One region of the Alteromonas sp. K632G genome, then DNA from elsewhere that is predicted to be linked to it. Evidence: predicted binding sites of a transcription regulator. Region 1 holds the regulator's gene; each other region holds the start of a gene.
The links. Region 1 encodes sigma-54, which starts transcription at its own class of promoters, with help from an activator protein. Its sites were predicted from a motif close to GTTGGCACGNNNNTNGNNT; they were not measured.
Positions count from the first base shown of each region.

Region 1 (5,490 bases):
CACCTTGGTGGCTTTCCAGCATCATTAAGCCCAGCACACTGTTAGCATCGGCTTTCTTATCGCCTTTCACCAACACGATTTTTGCGTCAAATTGATTGGCTAATTGAACCAACTGTGTGGCAGCGCGGGCGTGTAAGCCCAATTTATTGACTATGGTAAGTGTTTTTTCGATTGTCATTACTGATTTAACTCGCGGTGGCGAATTTGTACATCGGGATGCATTTCGCCAAAGGTTTTCGCTAACGATTGAGCAATAAATACTGAGCGGTGCTGACCGCCGGTACAACCAATCGCAATGGTGACATAACTACGGTTATTGCGTTCTAAGTGTGGCAGCCATGTAGTGATTAGGTTCTGAATTTGCCAAATAAATTTGGTTACAACAGGCTGGGAACCTAAAAATACTTCTACGGGGGCATCTAAGCCAGTTAAGTGTTTTAAATCGGGTTCCCAATGCGGGTTGGGGAGAAAGCGGGCGTCAAATACATAGTCGGCGTCTTTGGGGATACCGTGCTTAAAGCCAAACGATTCAAACACCAATACTAGGCGAGAGCTTTTCTTGCCTAGAATTCGCTCGCGAATAAGCTCTGCGAGTTGATGAATAGTGAGTTTATCCGTATCAATATACAAATCGGCGCGCTCAACAATAGGCGCAAGTAAGTCTGATTCGGCTTTTATCGATTCAGATAAAGATTTGTTGAGCTTAGCTAGCGGATGTAATCGGCGGGTTTCGCTGAAACGCTTCACCAGTACATCGTCACTCGCGTCGATGTACACAATGGTCATAGACCACGATGAGGGTAGGTAATCTAAGATCTCTACCAAGTCCGCTGGATTTTTGGGTAGGTTTCTTACATCGATACTTACCGCAACTTGGTCATATTCATCAACCACGGTATGGGTCAGAGTAGGGAGAAGGTTAACCGGAATATTATCTACGCAATAGTAACCTAAATCTTCAAGGGCACGTAGCGCAACTGATTTTCCTGAACCGGATCGACCACTGATAATAATCAGTTTCACCTGCATTTCTCCCTTTTAAAATATGGTGCAGTGCTTTTTTAGCTTAAAGCCGTAATGATGTCATCACTGGTGGAGGCCCGCCTAATGGCTTTCACCGTTTCTTTATCACTTAGCTTACCCGCCACGGTAGCGAGTGTTTGTAAGTGACCTTCTGTTTTCTCTTCTGGCACTAATAGGGCAAAGAATATATCTACGGGCTGATCGTCAAGCGCATCAAAATCGATGGCAGGGTTGCTGGTTACAATAATGGCGATAACGTGTTCTAAGCCCGGTAATCGACCGTGGGGCAGAGCAATACCATTGCCAATACCCGTACTCCCCATTCGTTCACGGGTTAGTAGACTATTTAATACACTAGCCTGATCGATGTCGGGATTATTTTTAGCAGCAATGTCGCTAATAATCTCTAGAATACGTTTTTTACTGTTACATTGAACCGCACACTCGGTGCGGTCCAAACTTACTATGGCTTGAATTTCCATACTAATATTTAGTGCTTTTTCAGCTTTTCCTTATGCTTGATAACTTGCCTGTCGAGTTTGTCGATCATGCTGTCTATCGCCGCATACATGTCTGTATTATGAGATGAAGCAAACACTTCTGCGCCGCTAAGGTGCATGGTGGCTTCGGCTTTTTGATTGAGTTTTTCGACGTTCAGGATGACATGCACATTAGATATGTGATCAAAGTGACGCTCTAGTTTGCTGAACTTAGTATCGACATAGCTACGCAAAGAATCAGTAATTTCGACATGATGACCGGTAAGGTTGATTTGCATATTTCGTCTTCCTTAAATTATCAAGGCCTTTAAATAAGGCTTTTGCGTTGGTTTGACGGCGGAATCGATAACGATTCCCGGTATTTTGCTATTGTTCGCCGGGCTACTTTAATGCCTTGTTCGGCCAACAATTGAGCAATCTTGCTATCGCTTAATGGCTTGCTGGGCGTTTCCGCTGCCACAAGCTTTTTAATTAGTGCGCGAATAGCGGTAGATGAACACTCACCACCAGATTCCGTTGCTACATGGCTAGAGAAGAAATATTTCAACTCGAAAATGCCACGAGGGGTATGCATATACTTTTGCGTGGTGACTCGTGAAATGGTGGATTCATGCATATCTACCATTTCTGCGACATCATTTAGCACCATTGGTTTCATCATTTCTGGGCCGTGCTCGAAAAAGCCCATTTGTTGCTGCACAATACAGTTTGCTACTTTCATCAAGGTGTCGTTTCTTGACTCAAGGCTTTTTATAAACCACTTGGCTTCTTGCATATGCGAGCGAATAAATTGCGAATCGCTGCTGTTTTTAGAGCGTCGGCTCATGGCAGCGTATTGTTGATTTACGCTTAATTTTGGCAAGCTGTCGGGATTAAGTTCTACTACCCAACGGCCATTCTTTTTGTTTACCGAAACATCAGGAATAACGTATTCGGGTTCTTTAGTAATTAATGCACTGCCAGGACGAGGATTCAACGTTTGCAATAAGCGCATGGCTTCGCGAAGTTGATCTTCTTTCAAACGACTCTTGCGCATTAACGTACGGTAATCTTTGCTGCTCAGCAGGTCTGAGTACTCATTAATAAGCTGTCTGGCTTCGGTAAGCCATGGCGTATCGTCTGAGAACTGGCGAAGCTGCACGAGCAAACATTCTTGCGGTGTACGTGAACCTGAACCAATAGGGTCGAACATTTGAATACGTTTTAGTACACATTCAACTTCGTCCATTTCTACCAACTCTTCAACATCGTCAGAGTTTACCGATTCTAAAATCTGTTCAATGGGTACGTTAAGGTAACCAGATTCATCAATTGAGTCGATAATGGCGGTAGCAATGGCGCGGTCTGTATCTGAAAACGGGGTTAAGCGCATCTGCCAAAGCAAATGGTCTTGAATATTGTCGGTGGTTTCACCCTGAAACAATTGGTCGTCATCATTATTCGATGGGCCAGGAGCGGGGGCAGAAGAGGCCGAGTAATACTCATCCCATGTGCTGTCGATTGGCAACTCGTCGGGAAGATCGTTCTTTTCAAGCGCGTCACCAGCTTCTAATGAATCGCTAGAAGCAGTAGGAGCAGCTTCTACAGAAGGGTCGTCGCCGTCCATGTTGTTTTTCTCAACAGGGTGGTCATCACCGCCTTCTTCAACTTCTAAAAGAGGGTTTGAGTCAAGTGCTTCCTGAATCTCTTGTTGCAGGTCGAGCGTAGACAACTGCAGCAGCTTGATTGCCTGCTGCAACTGCGGTGTCATGGTAAGTTGTTGACTGAACTTTAGCTGTAAAGATGGTTTCATCTACGTCTTATTTTTAAACTCTTGTTGTGAATATACCCGTGCTTAAAACTGAAAATGACAATTCGGTTACAGTAACTATAGCCTGAATTGTTCTCCTAGGTATACATCCCTTACTTTCTGATTACTTAAAACTTGTTCTGCCGTCCCTTGCGCGATGAGTTCGCCTTGGCTCACAATATACGCTTTCTCACACACATCCAGTGTTTCTCTTACGTTGTGATCGGTGATGAGGATTCCAATTCCTCTGTCACGAAGATGTTGAATGATCTTCTTTATATCATTAACCGATATAGGATCAACACCAGCAAATGGCTCATCAAGCAAAATAAATTGCGGATCGGCTGCTAATGCTCGTGCGATTTCTACTCGGCGGCGTTCACCACCGGATAAACTCATACCCGTACTATTACGTATATGGTTGATATTAAATTCATCAAGTAGCGCATCGGCTTCTTGTTCTTGTTCTGATGAACTTAACCCTTTACGGGTTTGCAAGATAGCCATGATGTTCTCAAACACCGTCAATTTTCTAAAAATAGAGGCTTCTTGCGGCAAATACCCAATACCGCGGCGAGCACGTTCGTGCATGGGCTCGTGGGTTAATTCGCTGTCATCAATACTGATTTTGCCCTTATCTAGAGGAACTAAGCCAACAATCATGTAGAAGGTAGTCGTTTTACCGGCACCATTCGGGCCGAGTAATCCAACGATTTGCCCCGTCGATACTGATAAGCTTACATCGCGAACCACTTGACGTGCTTTATACGCCTTTGCAAGGCTCTGTGCGCTCAACGTTGCCATGATTAATTGTCGTCCGCCTTATCGTCTTCGTTATTCGATGACGCTTTACGTATTGCCTCAGGGGTAAATACGGTAGTGACTCTGCCACCTTCGCCGTCTTCGCCGCCTGTTGCAAGTAATTGTTCAGTGACCATGTCGAAGGTAATCTTATCACCTTGTACTTTACTGGTGTCTTGCTGTAGCTCAGCATTTCCTTGTAAAGAAATAGTTCGATTTACTACTTCATAGCGAATTTCGTTGGCCTTCGCTGTGACAGGAGCACCGTCTTCAAGTTTTTGCGAATAGCTGGCTGGTTTGCCGCGAGCCACGAATATCTCTCGTCCATCACCTTCGCTGGCAATCACTTCAACTTCATCGGCATTTATCACCAAAGAACCTTGAGTAATCCGTACATCATCTTTAAACAATGAGGTTTTGTTTTTACCGTCAACAAATTGCGATTTCGAGTCAACTTTAATCGGTTTATTAAAGTCGCTTTCAGCCGCTATAGCCGCAGTAGCAAATAGGCTAACAGCGAGGCTAGTCGCTAATGCTTTAGTGGCTAGGCGAATAAATGGTTTGTACATGGTCTATTAACTCGTATTCCTGGGTACGCAAATTAGCGTTAAACCCATTGCTGTTAATCACATATTGTAAGCCACGTATTTCCACGGGCTGATCAGATGTCATTTGCTTAGTGTACAGGTTTATCTCTATAAACGCTGTGCGTATTGTTCTTACAAAGTCATCGACACTTTGGTTTTCAATAACGACATTATTTTCTAGCTGTATCAATTCGTTATTATACAAAGTGCCTTCTGTCGCGGTAACTTCCCACGGTGACTGTGCATCGTCGGTATACAATGTATATCTGGGCTTTTGGAATAAAACAAAGCCCAATTGGTCGTAATGTTCCATCGACGCTGCAAATACTTTGTGATTTAGCTGTCCTTCTTGATTGTATAAGGTGGTCGTTAGGTTTTTGGCTTTATATGCAGGCTTTAATGCGTCCGGCCCTTGATCAGATTGCTGAGCAGGGTCTTCGTCCATCCAAATAGGGATATACAGGGCGGATGCCAATATAAATAACACCGAAATACTTAAGCCTAATCGATCAAAACCTAATACCTTCATACGCTAGCACCTTGAATTCCGTGTAGCTTGTCGTTTGCTTGAAGCAAGGTGTCACATATTTCGCGAACGGCCCCGAAGCCGCTGGGCAACGTGGTGATCCAATTCGCTTGCTGTGCAACCGCAGGGTGGGCGTCTTTTACCGCAATTTTTACATTAGCGTGAGGATACATGCCCGTATCAGGCATATCGTCACCTACTACCGCCACATGCTCGGGCTTAAGTGATAAGCGAGCCATCAGTTCAGCAAGGGCGTCAGATTTA
Region 1 covers NZ_JAGGDM010000021.1:3,576-9,065, forward strand. The annotation lists gene J5X92_RS17815 (HPr family phosphocarrier protein) at 1-178, opposite strand, end outside; gene rapZ (RNase adapter RapZ) at 178-1,023, opposite strand; gene ptsN (PTS IIA-like nitrogen regulatory protein PtsN) at 1,062-1,505, opposite strand; gene hpf (ribosome hibernation promoting factor) at 1,514-1,801, opposite strand; gene J5X92_RS17835 (RNA polymerase factor sigma-54) at 1,831-3,315, opposite strand; gene lptB (LPS export ABC transporter ATP-binding protein) at 3,391-4,116, opposite strand; gene lptA (lipopolysaccharide transport periplasmic protein LptA) at 4,119-4,682, opposite strand; gene lptC (LPS export ABC transporter periplasmic protein LptC) at 4,651-5,229, opposite strand; gene kdsC (3-deoxy-manno-octulosonate-8-phosphatase KdsC) at 5,226-5,490, opposite strand, start outside.

Region 2 (5,490 bases), on a different contig from region 1:
AGGTTAATGAAGGTAGCTAGAGACTATCAAGCAGGCTTTGTGCTTCAGGACGTTTAAAGAAAGGTCGTTTCACATTTACCGCAAAGGTTAATTCTTCTTTTGCTTCTTCAATTCTGCCTAATTTAGCCAATGTGTAACCCAAGTGATAGCGAATGTTAGGATCATTGGCATCACGTGCAAAGGCGTCGCGTAATAGTTTGAGGCTGGTTTCATATTCGCCTCGCAATGCTTTTATATGACCAAAGGTATCAAGTATTTTGGCTGAATTAGGCTGTAGTTCGAAGGCTGTATTAGCGTGTGCATGGGCTGTTTCTAATGAGTCCTCAACGGCCATAATAGCCAAACGGTTGTAAGCCTCAGCTGGATTAAGTGTATTTGGGTTCTCGACTAACTCTTTGTATAGTGCGGTAGATTCTTCAAAATTTCGAATGAAAAACAAATATTGCGCTAGTAAGTTTTTCGCTAATAAATTAGCGTCATTTTCTGCTATTAATTCTCTAGATTTAGATAGAAAGGTATCTACAAACTCTTCGTTCAATGCGTAATTATAAATGGCTACGAAAGCTTGAGAAAAGCTTGGATTAACATCCAGAGCCTTGAGGTAAGCATCGACTGCTGCATTGTCTTTGTTCAAATTAGCTTCTAAACGGCCAATCAAATACCAATAAATTGGAGTTTGCTCTTTTGCTTTTGGCATGCCATTTAATAGTGATTTAGCTTTAGTATTGTTTTGTAAGTCGAGCAGTAAACTGGCGTACCGTAGAGAAATAGAGCTATTCTCTGGCGAAATACTGTATGCCCGCTCCATCGCGTTGAGCGACAGGTCATTGTTGCCTAGCGAGCGTATCAAATCGGAATACGTTACTAAATCTCTTGGGTTGTCGTTAATAAAGTTTCGAACAATATTGAGCGTTTTTTCTGCTTCAGTAAGCTGCTTTGAGTTTATGAGTAGCGATGCTTTTCGAAGTAAGTACTCTGCGTTATCGAAGTTATCCTTTAACAATAGATCTAAGTGATACAACGCATTTTTTGTATCACCTTGCTGTTGATACAAGGATGACAGTCTTTCTCTTGAACCCACATTCGATGGGTCTAAGGTAAGTACATCGAGATAAATCTGTTTCGCTGGTTCTACATAGCCCTGTTTAGTCATGTTGAACGCTTTCAACATTAGGGTTTCACTGTGCTGTGGCGATAGGATAAGTAACTCTTCTACCAGCACGTTTGATTCATCAACATTACCCAACCGACTTTCTGTAGCTGCTAAATTAAACTTTGCAGGAAAGAGGGTGGGGTTTTGCTCGAGTGCTTTTTCGATATTTTCTTTTGCCGCTTCTAGTTGCCCCTGCCTAATAAGAATACCGGCTTTTAAATTATAAACCTCGGCTTCATCAGGGAATAGCTTGTTTAGCAAGTTAGCCCCTTCAAGGGCTGGTTCAAAACGCTCTGCTTGCAAATTCATTAACGAATAAGTAAATAGGAAACCGGCATTTTGTGTGTATTTTGGTAGGTTCTCTTGAAGAATAGACAAGGCTTGCTCTTGTTTGCCTCTAGCCGCCATCAACTTAATTTTGAATAGTTGAAGTTTTCCTTCATCAGGATATTTTTCTTCCAAATTTCGAAGCAGTCGTTCAGCTTTAAATGACTTTTTTTGACGAATGAAAAGATCACCCAACATAAGTGCAGAGTCGGGGTTTTCCATTAAAGGTTCTTGATAGCGTTCTAGAAGTAGCAGTGCTTGTTTGTCTTGCTGGGTAGCCATATAAACTTGACTGAGCATTAGTACTGCTTGCAAATCTTCGGGCTCTTTTTGCAGATAAGCGGAAAAATCTTTAGCCGCAGTTTCCATGTTGTTATTGAAAAAATTAGTTAAACCACTGATATAAAGCAACATAGGTTGAGAGGTAATTAACTCTGGATCCAGTTGCGCCATAAAGTCATTTAGCTCTTTTAGCTTTTTATTATCAATGGCCTCTTTGTTATCTCTACTTTGCAACCAGCTGTTCAACAGGATAGCTAAAGGATCGTTTGGTGTATCTTCAATAATCTCATCAACAAACAATTTTGCCGTATCGTAGTCTTTCGCTTCTAAATAAAGATCAACTAAATTACGAAGCGCAATAGGGTCGTTTCGGTTAAACGTGAGCGCTTTTTGTAAATTGGCAGTAGCGGCATCTTTATCGCCTTGACGGTAAGCTAATTGTCCTTTTAATCTCCATGAAATAGCGTTTTCTGGCTCGATGGAAATCGCGTTCTGTATAAGTTGGTTGGCTTCAACTAACTCTTCGTTTTGCAAAGCAATAGAGGCTAGCCCGTTTATCGCTGGCACAAAATTAGGTGAAGAGGCCACAATCGTATTGTAATCTTTAAGCGCACATTCACTATCTTCTAATCGAACGCACGCGGTAGCTCTTATCAGTAACCACTCCCGCTCAGCGTCACCAGATAACTTGTCCACATCGGTGAAATCGACGATGCTTTGATACTTGTTCATGAACAGCCAAGTGTTGCCCAGCAACTCAGCCAATAAATTTATATCGGCGCCCATTTCTAGCGCCTCTACAAATTCCAATTCAGCTGCGTTTAAATAACCGTTAATAAGTAAAATTTCACCCATCAACATTTTTGCAGCAAGGTTTTCGGGATCTTTTTGTAAGCTGTTTTTTAGGTGTATATAGGCTTCATCGTAAGCTGTCTCGTTAAAAGCTGAGAGTGCTTTTTCATAATCTTCAGAAGTTGTTGCGAAACTATTGAAAGCAAAAATTGAGGTCGCGATAGCCGTGACAAGTGCTCGCTTGAAAAAACCTTTTTTATTATTAACCAAATCCATAATTACCTTAAAATATTACCCAGCTACAAGCTTAAAAATAGCATAAAAAAAGGTGGCCTAAGCCACCTTATAAAGATACGTGTTTTCCCTGCGTATTAAAACAATTAAACGCGACGCTTACGGCGGTAAGCTAAAAGGCCAAGTCCTATACTCATCAGCGCAAGTGCACCTGGCTCGCTAACCGGTGTTGGAGCCGGTGGAGGCGTTGTAGATTTTTGAATCGCTAGGTCAAGTGAAGAAAGCTTAAAGCCTACTCCGTGATAAGTGCTTGAACTATCATCAAAAACAGTATTATATGCACCGACTAACCAGTATTTTGCAGAATTCGTTAACGTCGTAAATTTAGATTCATACAAATTTGTTGAACTGTCTCTACTGCCTATACCAAAGTGACCGAGTGTACCCGCAACAATAGAACTTGAAACACTAGCCCATGTTGACTCTACGCTATCGCTAAACGAATTAATGTCACTTAACCCCGCAACAGTCACCTCTTTGGTTCCATTATTTCCATTTACCCAAGAAAATGATGATCCCTGAAGAGTCACGTCTTCACTAAAACTCAGTAAAAACATATCGAAATCATCTTTACCGTCATCATTGTAATTATCAGCCGAATGACTATCTCCACCCCACGAATAATCGTCATTCAAGATGCCATAACCGACGTTGCCGTATTCGCTCCAGCCTTTGATGTCGCCTTGGTCTAATTTTGTATCTTCAGACGAAGAACTGCTTAAGTTCCCTGTGTCCGACCATGCTGTAATACCGACATAAACATCTGTTCCATCAATGTTGATCACAGAACCATGTGAGGCAGATGGAGTTAAAGTTTGAGTAATTCCATTTTCAGAAAGAGAATAGGTTGCTTCACTGAGACTATCATCAGCCAGAACGTTTCCGGTCAATAATACAGCTACGCTAAACGCAAAACTTGTTAAGCCTTTCATATGTTTCATTACCACTAATATTTACCATAATAATAGTTAGTAAGCATTTACTGTGCCATTTGTTATGTCGTTGATTTTTTTATAATTTAATGATGTTGTTTTTATGGTAGTAAAAAAAGCTGACAGGTACAACCACTTGTCAGTGATCTAAAGTCTAATAACTTTAAATGCTTTTCTTACGGCGCCACATCACAAATAATGAACATGCCATAAGCAGTCCTAGCGTACCTGGCTCAGTAACTTCTGTAGGGGCGGGGGGCGCTTGTGTCTCAGTTTTGGAAAAACCTATGTTAGCAAGTTTGAATGCATCGTTACCTACATACCCGCCTATGTTACCGAAAACGGTATTATAAGCGCCAACAAGCCAATACTGAGAAGATTCAGTAAAGGTAAAGTCGGCGCGGTGATCTAGCGTTTCACAGTTCTCTATATCAAAAGATGCTGACGTCAATGCATCTGCAACTATATCGCTCCAAGTATTAACCCCGGAAGTCAGCGTTGAAGTGTTTCCTAATGCTGCAACAGATATTTGACTGTCGTTACTGTCATATAGCCAAGAGAAACTTGCACCGGTTAAGGTTACAGCTTGGTCGAAAGAAAGAAGTACGAAGTCGTAGTCTCTCTCAACATTGGTTGTCCCGCTTCTGTACGCAGCGTTACTACCTTGATAATTGTAATTCAGGTTATCTATGGCGTGATCAGAGTTACCGCTGTAAATTGCTTCGTCGTTGTTGGTAACACCATAGGCCCATTGATTAGATATTTTCTCTAAATCTGCACCTACTACGGTTTCGTTGTAAACACCCTGAGTATCAGAAAAGGCGGCAAGTGATATACTGACACCATCTATGCTGATATTTGAGTCGTTGGCATTTGTACTTTGATAGACCCCGTCTTCTACTAAATCATAAGTATGCTCACCCAACGCAGAATTACAGGATGAGTTTTGGTTGCTACTACTATTAGAACTACCGCTACCGCAATAAGAATAATTGTGGTTGTTGTGATAGGTAGCTTGCGCATTGCCAGCAACGAAGATTGCTGTGGTTGATGAGAATAAGAGTAGCGATGGTAGTACTACTTTTTTAAATAAACTGCGCATGGCGGTGTTCCTTATAAACCCTAATTGGGCTTGGGCGCGAATACCTCTTCTTACTGAGCAGAAGTACAACTTTTAAGGCGGCGTAAAAGGTATCGCTAGTTTCAACATGGATTTGTATGATAACTGAACGGTGAGCTAAAAAAGGTATGTGGGCGTATACCTAGTTATTAGATAAGTTTGCGCATGTAAACTTAAACCAAGTCGCACACTATTACTTATAGATAACGCATACGTAGAATTTACTTTGCTAGGCGTTAAACAATATCTATGAAATAATTGCTGCATTACATATAGAAGTATGAGGACTTATGTCTGAACAAAAGCGAAAAGGGATTTATCTTCTTCCCAATCTATTAACCACTGCGGGTCTATTTTCAGGCTTTTTTGCAGTAGTGTCTTCAATGACAGGAAGATTTGAAGCAGCAGCGGTAGCTATATTTGTTGCTATGGTTTTTGATGGATTAGATGGCCGGGTTGCGCGTATGACGAATACGCAAAGCGATTTTGGTGCTGAATATGACTCAATGGCCGATATGGTGTCATTTGGTATGGCGCCGGCGTTAGTGGCATACAACTGGGGCTTAACTGAGCTCGGTAAGTTCGGTTGG
Region 2 covers NZ_JAGGDM010000015.1:123,235-128,724, forward strand. The annotation lists gene prsT (XrtA/PEP-CTERM system TPR-repeat protein PrsT) at 17-2,830, opposite strand; gene xdp1 (exosortase-dependent surface protein XDP1) at 2,935-3,789, opposite strand; gene xdp1 (exosortase-dependent surface protein XDP1) at 3,944-4,882, opposite strand; gene pssA (CDP-diacylglycerol--serine O-phosphatidyltransferase) at 5,191-5,490, shown strand, end outside.
Region 2: a site for sigma-54 is predicted at 3,822-3,840, ahead of xdp1 (exosortase-dependent surface protein XDP1). Genes of this name have one in related genera too.

Region 3 (5,490 bases), on a different contig from region 1:
AACCACGCGTTTAAGCTCTAGGGTTCGTGGTTCACTTACTTGAACAAACTGCATATGGCTGAAAGACTCAGCTTGCTCAACGACTTGGTCGAGAGGGCGCATAATAAGGCGTAAAAACCACGCACCAATAAGACCTGCCACCGTGCCCACAAGAGACAACCCCAAAATTAACCTCAGTGTAGCTTTCCACATAGAGGCCACAGCAAAGCTAGTATCGGTTTGAACATTAACGACACCGTACTGGCCCCATCCTTCAGAGACTTGAGCTACTCCTGGTTCGATGTTAGGGCTAAACAATGAAGCAAACCAAGCCGGTGTTTGTTCATCTAACTGTGTGGTATGAGTATGGCTTGAAATGATTTCGCCGTCGGGCTTTTGCAGTGTTATAGACGCATAATGCCCCACATCGAACTGGGACATGATAAATAAATCTAGTGTATCAGCGTCTTTTTCTAAACCACTTAGCGTAAGTGCCAGCATGTTAGCATTATCGAGGTTTTTAGAATAAAGCTGCTCTTCTACATAGCCTTTTGTCGTTGCGCCGTGAATGGATACACTCCCCACAATGGCAACAAGGACAACGGCTATAATGGCAAGCCACAACTCTCTTGTTATTGACATAGACTCCTCAGGATTGTCTTTTTATTCCCTCACTTTTCATGCGCTCAATAACGTTGCGCCACCGAGATAGTCTACTGGTAGAAGTGGAAACCTGCTTGGTTTTGCCAGGCGACCAAATGCCAGCGTCATTAAAGCTAAATACAGGCATGAGATCGGTTCGTTGTGAACCAGGCAATATTTCAGAAACAAGGCTGTCTAAGACCAAAGGGTCTGAAGACGGCGTTTCGTAATAACCTAATACCATATGAGCTTGCGTTACGCGGCTTCTACCAATCTTAGCTTTAACATAAATTAAGCGAAGTTTAGCACTATCAATACCTAAGTGTAGCAGAGCTATATATTTTGCAATGGCGTAATCTTCACAATCTCCACGGGAATGGCCAAAAAGCTCGGCAGGGGTAGCCCAGTAGTCTTTTTGTTTAAAAACAATGTCATCGGTGGCGTACTGAATATGCTCGTCAAAGAAGCGGTTTACACCGTCTAACTGAGCGGATACTGAAAGATTGTTTAGCTGACTTAGCTTTTCTTCTAACGCTTTGACATCTAGAGCTTTGTCATCCCCAAATCGTGTTTTTACTTCCATTTCTAATACGGGGAACTCTATAGACAGATGATCCTTCATTTGCTGTCCTGTCAACATAAGAGCTAAAACTACGAAGCAGTTTGACGCAAATATCGAAAGGGTCATGATTTATTTTTTTAATTATTTATTATACGAAAGTATAAGCACCTTATAGACGGTGCTCCTGCATTTATATATAGAATTTCATACTTCAGTATAGATATAGCATGGAGGAAATGTGAAACCAAGTGCTATGTAGAAGAGAATCTTCACGGCTATCGTTTAATAACGAAATCACTTTCTTGGATATTCGCAATAATGCCACTGTCTTTATGAATTAATTTGGCGGTATTGCCATACGCATTTTCAACAACAAATGCTCCGGGGTAAATATGGTACTGCAAGTAGGCCTTGCCGTGTCTGTCGATAATTTCGCTGGTTTGATAGACAAAAAGTTCATCACCGTTCTTTATGCCATTATCGCGCCCCAATGATACTGAAATATGCGAACCAGCAACATTGAGTACTCGGCCAGTCATGGGCTGACAAGCAATAGTCTCGTCAATATCAGCGGTTAACTGCTGCATCTGCTTTTTAATCGCATTACCGTATTCTGTGCGCCAAAAGGTGGACGAAAATTCATCTACATCGGCAAATCTGTCAAAAGGCCACTTTGCTTCAGTAACGTAATCTTGTTGCAGTAGTAAGCCACTATTTATACCGTCGAAAACCTTAATGCTTAGCGAAAAGTATCGGGTGGCTTTTTCTTCCTTCCAGAATGCAAAAGAAGAGGGGCGTTGTCTTTCGACACTAACGTCACTAATGCTGCCAATTAAAACAAACTGTGCATTTGATTGTTGTGACAATGCACGCACATTTTCTTCAAGCCCATTAACTCCCCATCGTGTTGTGTGCGGAGCAATGTACGCTAAATTTAAATTCTGTGTCTGCGACGACATTTCGGTCGCTAGCTTTCTTGTCACTGCCTCTGAAAAATTAGGTATTTTTCCTTCAACCAAATGATTGCGGTTCTCCACCATAAAGTAACTGGTGGCAATATTCTTATCGTACTTAACTGCGGTGCATTGTTTTGCCGCAGGAAAAATATCTGCCCTGACGCTTACGGTAACATAATCCCTGTGCCACACTTCATCAGTAAGCTCGAGATGGTCCACTTCACCTGCACTACTAATGGTAATATCTTCACTTTCAAGTAACCCATTTGTGAGTTGCTGAACACTGCTAATCGAGGCACCTGCGAATAACAAAGCTTGTTTTAGGGCTTCTTCAGTGGCGTCTCTGCGCGCTTTTTCTTTATTGCCATTTACGATAACGGCTTGGCCTTTGGCTTCATACCAGGCGGCATGGCTTTGCCCTGTCGTTACTGCAGCAAGGCAAAACAGCGCCATAAAAAGGGCGACATTGGCGCATCTAGCTTGATATCTTCTTTTAATAGAAGAGATGCTAACTAAAAACAATTTAGCGAATGTTCGTATGCCAAGCACAGTCGTATCCTTTTGTTGCAGTGCGATAACGAGCACTACATCAGTTAATTTAAGTCAGTATTCTTTTTGAATCCGTTTCTTTTCAGTTTTTGTTTCTATTTTTACTCTAATTTATATAAGCGAAATAGATGCCAATGTTTCAAATCTAAAATTTAGGCGTAAACATTGCTTATCCACTAATAGAAAAATTGAGAATGAGGTTTCTCTGATGGTGTTTTTTAAGAAATTGGTAAGTAGTCGAGCATGGACAATAGCGGCTTTATTCGCTGCTCTGACAGGTTTGCCAGGATGCAGTTTATTTGTAGATAAACATGTGGAATGGGAGACGGTCGAGCCAGACAGTTATCCTGTCCTAAGTGCCGTAGGCTATGCCCCTATTATGTCGCAGCGGGGGGAAAGCGAAACGGTGAAAACCCTGATGGCAATTAAAGCGTCAAAACTAGAGGCTTACAGAGAACTTGCAGAGCAGGTGTACGGACAACGTATTGAAGGTAATCAATCACTGTCTAGCCTTGTGGTGGATAATGAAACCTTACGGGCTTCTGTAGAGGGAGTCATTAGAGGGGCAAGAGTAATAAAAAGTTATCCTGTGGGCGAAGATACCTATGCCACCGAGCTTGAACTAGATATGCATCGCGTTTACGACATTTATTTGACGACCGCGAAGCCACAAAGAATTAAAGACATTAAATACTATTAAGTATTTAGATGTATGGCTAAATAGCACTCACAAAAAAGCGCGTATTAAACGCGCTTTTTTGTATTCTTATTTTGGCATTTTATGACGAGTGCGTTAATTATGCGCGGATACTAGACTAGGCGCTAATACCTGAACCTAAACGGCCAGCATTTGGCTTACCTTTCTTATCATAAGTTAACGACTCTTTAGCGCGAACTTCCAACATCAGATTCCGTAAGTGTGTGAGGCGAAGCTGTCCTTGCTCTACGGCTTTCTGATTAATTTGGGTTTTATACTTACAGTCTTCTAACAGACTTTTCGCTTTATCCATTAACCCTTGTTCATCTGCACTCATCGTTTCGTCTGTAGTTTGACGATATAAGGCTTCGACTTTTTGGTCGGTAGCCTGAATAGACTCTAGTAATGCAGACTTATCTTCTAGCAGACTCATCAAGGTTTCTGCATCTCGTGAGCTAATCAAATGTAATTCTTTTTCCAGCAATAAGCACAGGCCCTCTAAATTAGCGACCTGTTGTGATAATGCTGAATAAAGATGACTAGTCATAAAAACCTAATTATTTGCGGCCAAAGATCTCACCCTCAAGCTTAGCGATTTTATTCGCTAACACTTCTGGGTTTACTCGGTATTCACCACTGGAAACCGCTTTTTTAAGACGGTCGACTTTTTCCTGATTTACAGGCGCTTCAGAACCTTTTTTCTGAACTTGATTCAACTGCTGTGCAGACTGAGTCAAGGATACTGAATCTTGTCGTGGTGCTTGAGCAACAGAAGCATTGTTAGAAGTCGCTTGTTGCTGTTGCGACTGCTGAGTCTGATTCTGTTGCGAAATTTTTGTGTTATCAACGGGAGTTTTTGGTAACCCATTGTTTACATTGTTAATTGCCATAATATTTCTCCACTACCTTTTCGCCTCTGTATAAGTTATCGGCACAAGCCTTCTTTTCTTTAGGCTTTTATACAACGAAAACGTAGTTTTTTAGCACGCTGAACTACAAGTGTACCACGACTTCTTGAGCGCTGGCGACTTCCGCTATGACAGGCTTTTGGCTACTGGCATTGAGCACCTTTATGGTATCGCCTATAACGCCATCTTGTTGTGCTATTCCGGATGTTTTAACCGCCATTCCACCAAGTGATGCGCGAATGGTAATTCTATCGCCTTTGCACACAAAGCATAGCATATTGGATTGCACAGCTTGGCCATCAACAATTCGACGTTTCATTCGAGCGCCAATTAATGCATCTACATCGGTAAAAGCACTATAACGAAGACGCTTTATATCTACCGATGCCAGCGTTAAATTAGACGCAGAAAGTACGGTGCCCGGGCTAACCGCGCCAGACGTAACCACAATTTCTTTCGTTCTCGTGACTTGGGCACTGGTAAATAAGTACCAATCATTATTTCCACAACTTACCCGCACCGAAACATAAGATTGGTTCAAAGATTCGTCAGACGCGTGAAATTGAAATCCGGTTGGACACTGAGGAATATTAATTCTTTCGTCTACTTCAGCAATGCTCACAGCAATATCGGTGTTTTCATCGTGTATACTAAGCGCCGACAGCAGGTATTCCTTTGCGCCCTTATTCACCACATCGTGCATTGTTTCAGCGTAACTGTAAGGCGCTAAAGCAACGGCCACCACAACAGTGAAAAGTGGCAGACGAACTCCTGTAAGCCAAGATTTTACGTTTTTTAAATTTTTCATAGTCACTTTTCGTGTTCACTTACTGAGTTATTGTCTATGCTTATAAGACAAATTAGGTTGAGACAATAACTTGCGTACGTCCGTGATTAAGTTGTACATGCAGCGAAACCGTCATTTTTCTGTCGTTTGACCTGCATACATTTAGTGATATTGTCTATTCTCTTTAGTGAAGGCAATGATCATGCCCAGTATTAAAAAGAGGTGAGATATGTCGGGAATTTTAGACTCGGTTAACCAACGAACCCAATTAGTTGGTCAAAACCGTCTTGAGTTATTGTTGTTCAGGCTTAATGGCCGTCAACGCTTTGGTATAAACGTGTTTAAAGTACGTGAAGTGCTTCAGTGTCCACCACTGACTTCAATGCCAAAGTTGAACTCGTTAGTTCGCG
Region 3 covers NZ_JAGGDM010000001.1:147,548-153,037, forward strand. The annotation lists gene J5X92_RS00575 (LapD/MoxY N-terminal periplasmic domain-containing protein) at 1-621, opposite strand, end outside; gene J5X92_RS00580 (transglutaminase-like cysteine peptidase) at 629-1,243, opposite strand; gene J5X92_RS00585 (flagellar assembly protein T N-terminal domain-containing protein) at 1,459-2,592, opposite strand; gene J5X92_RS00590 (LPP20 family lipoprotein) at 2,897-3,388, shown strand; gene flgN (flagellar export chaperone FlgN) at 3,504-3,932, opposite strand; gene flgM (flagellar biosynthesis anti-sigma factor FlgM) at 3,943-4,275, opposite strand; gene flgA (flagellar basal body P-ring formation chaperone FlgA) at 4,379-5,101, opposite strand; gene J5X92_RS00610 (chemotaxis protein CheV) at 5,310-5,490, shown strand, end outside.
Region 3: a site for sigma-54 is predicted at 2,806-2,824, ahead of J5X92_RS00585 (flagellar assembly protein T N-terminal domain-containing protein). Genes of this name have one in related genera too.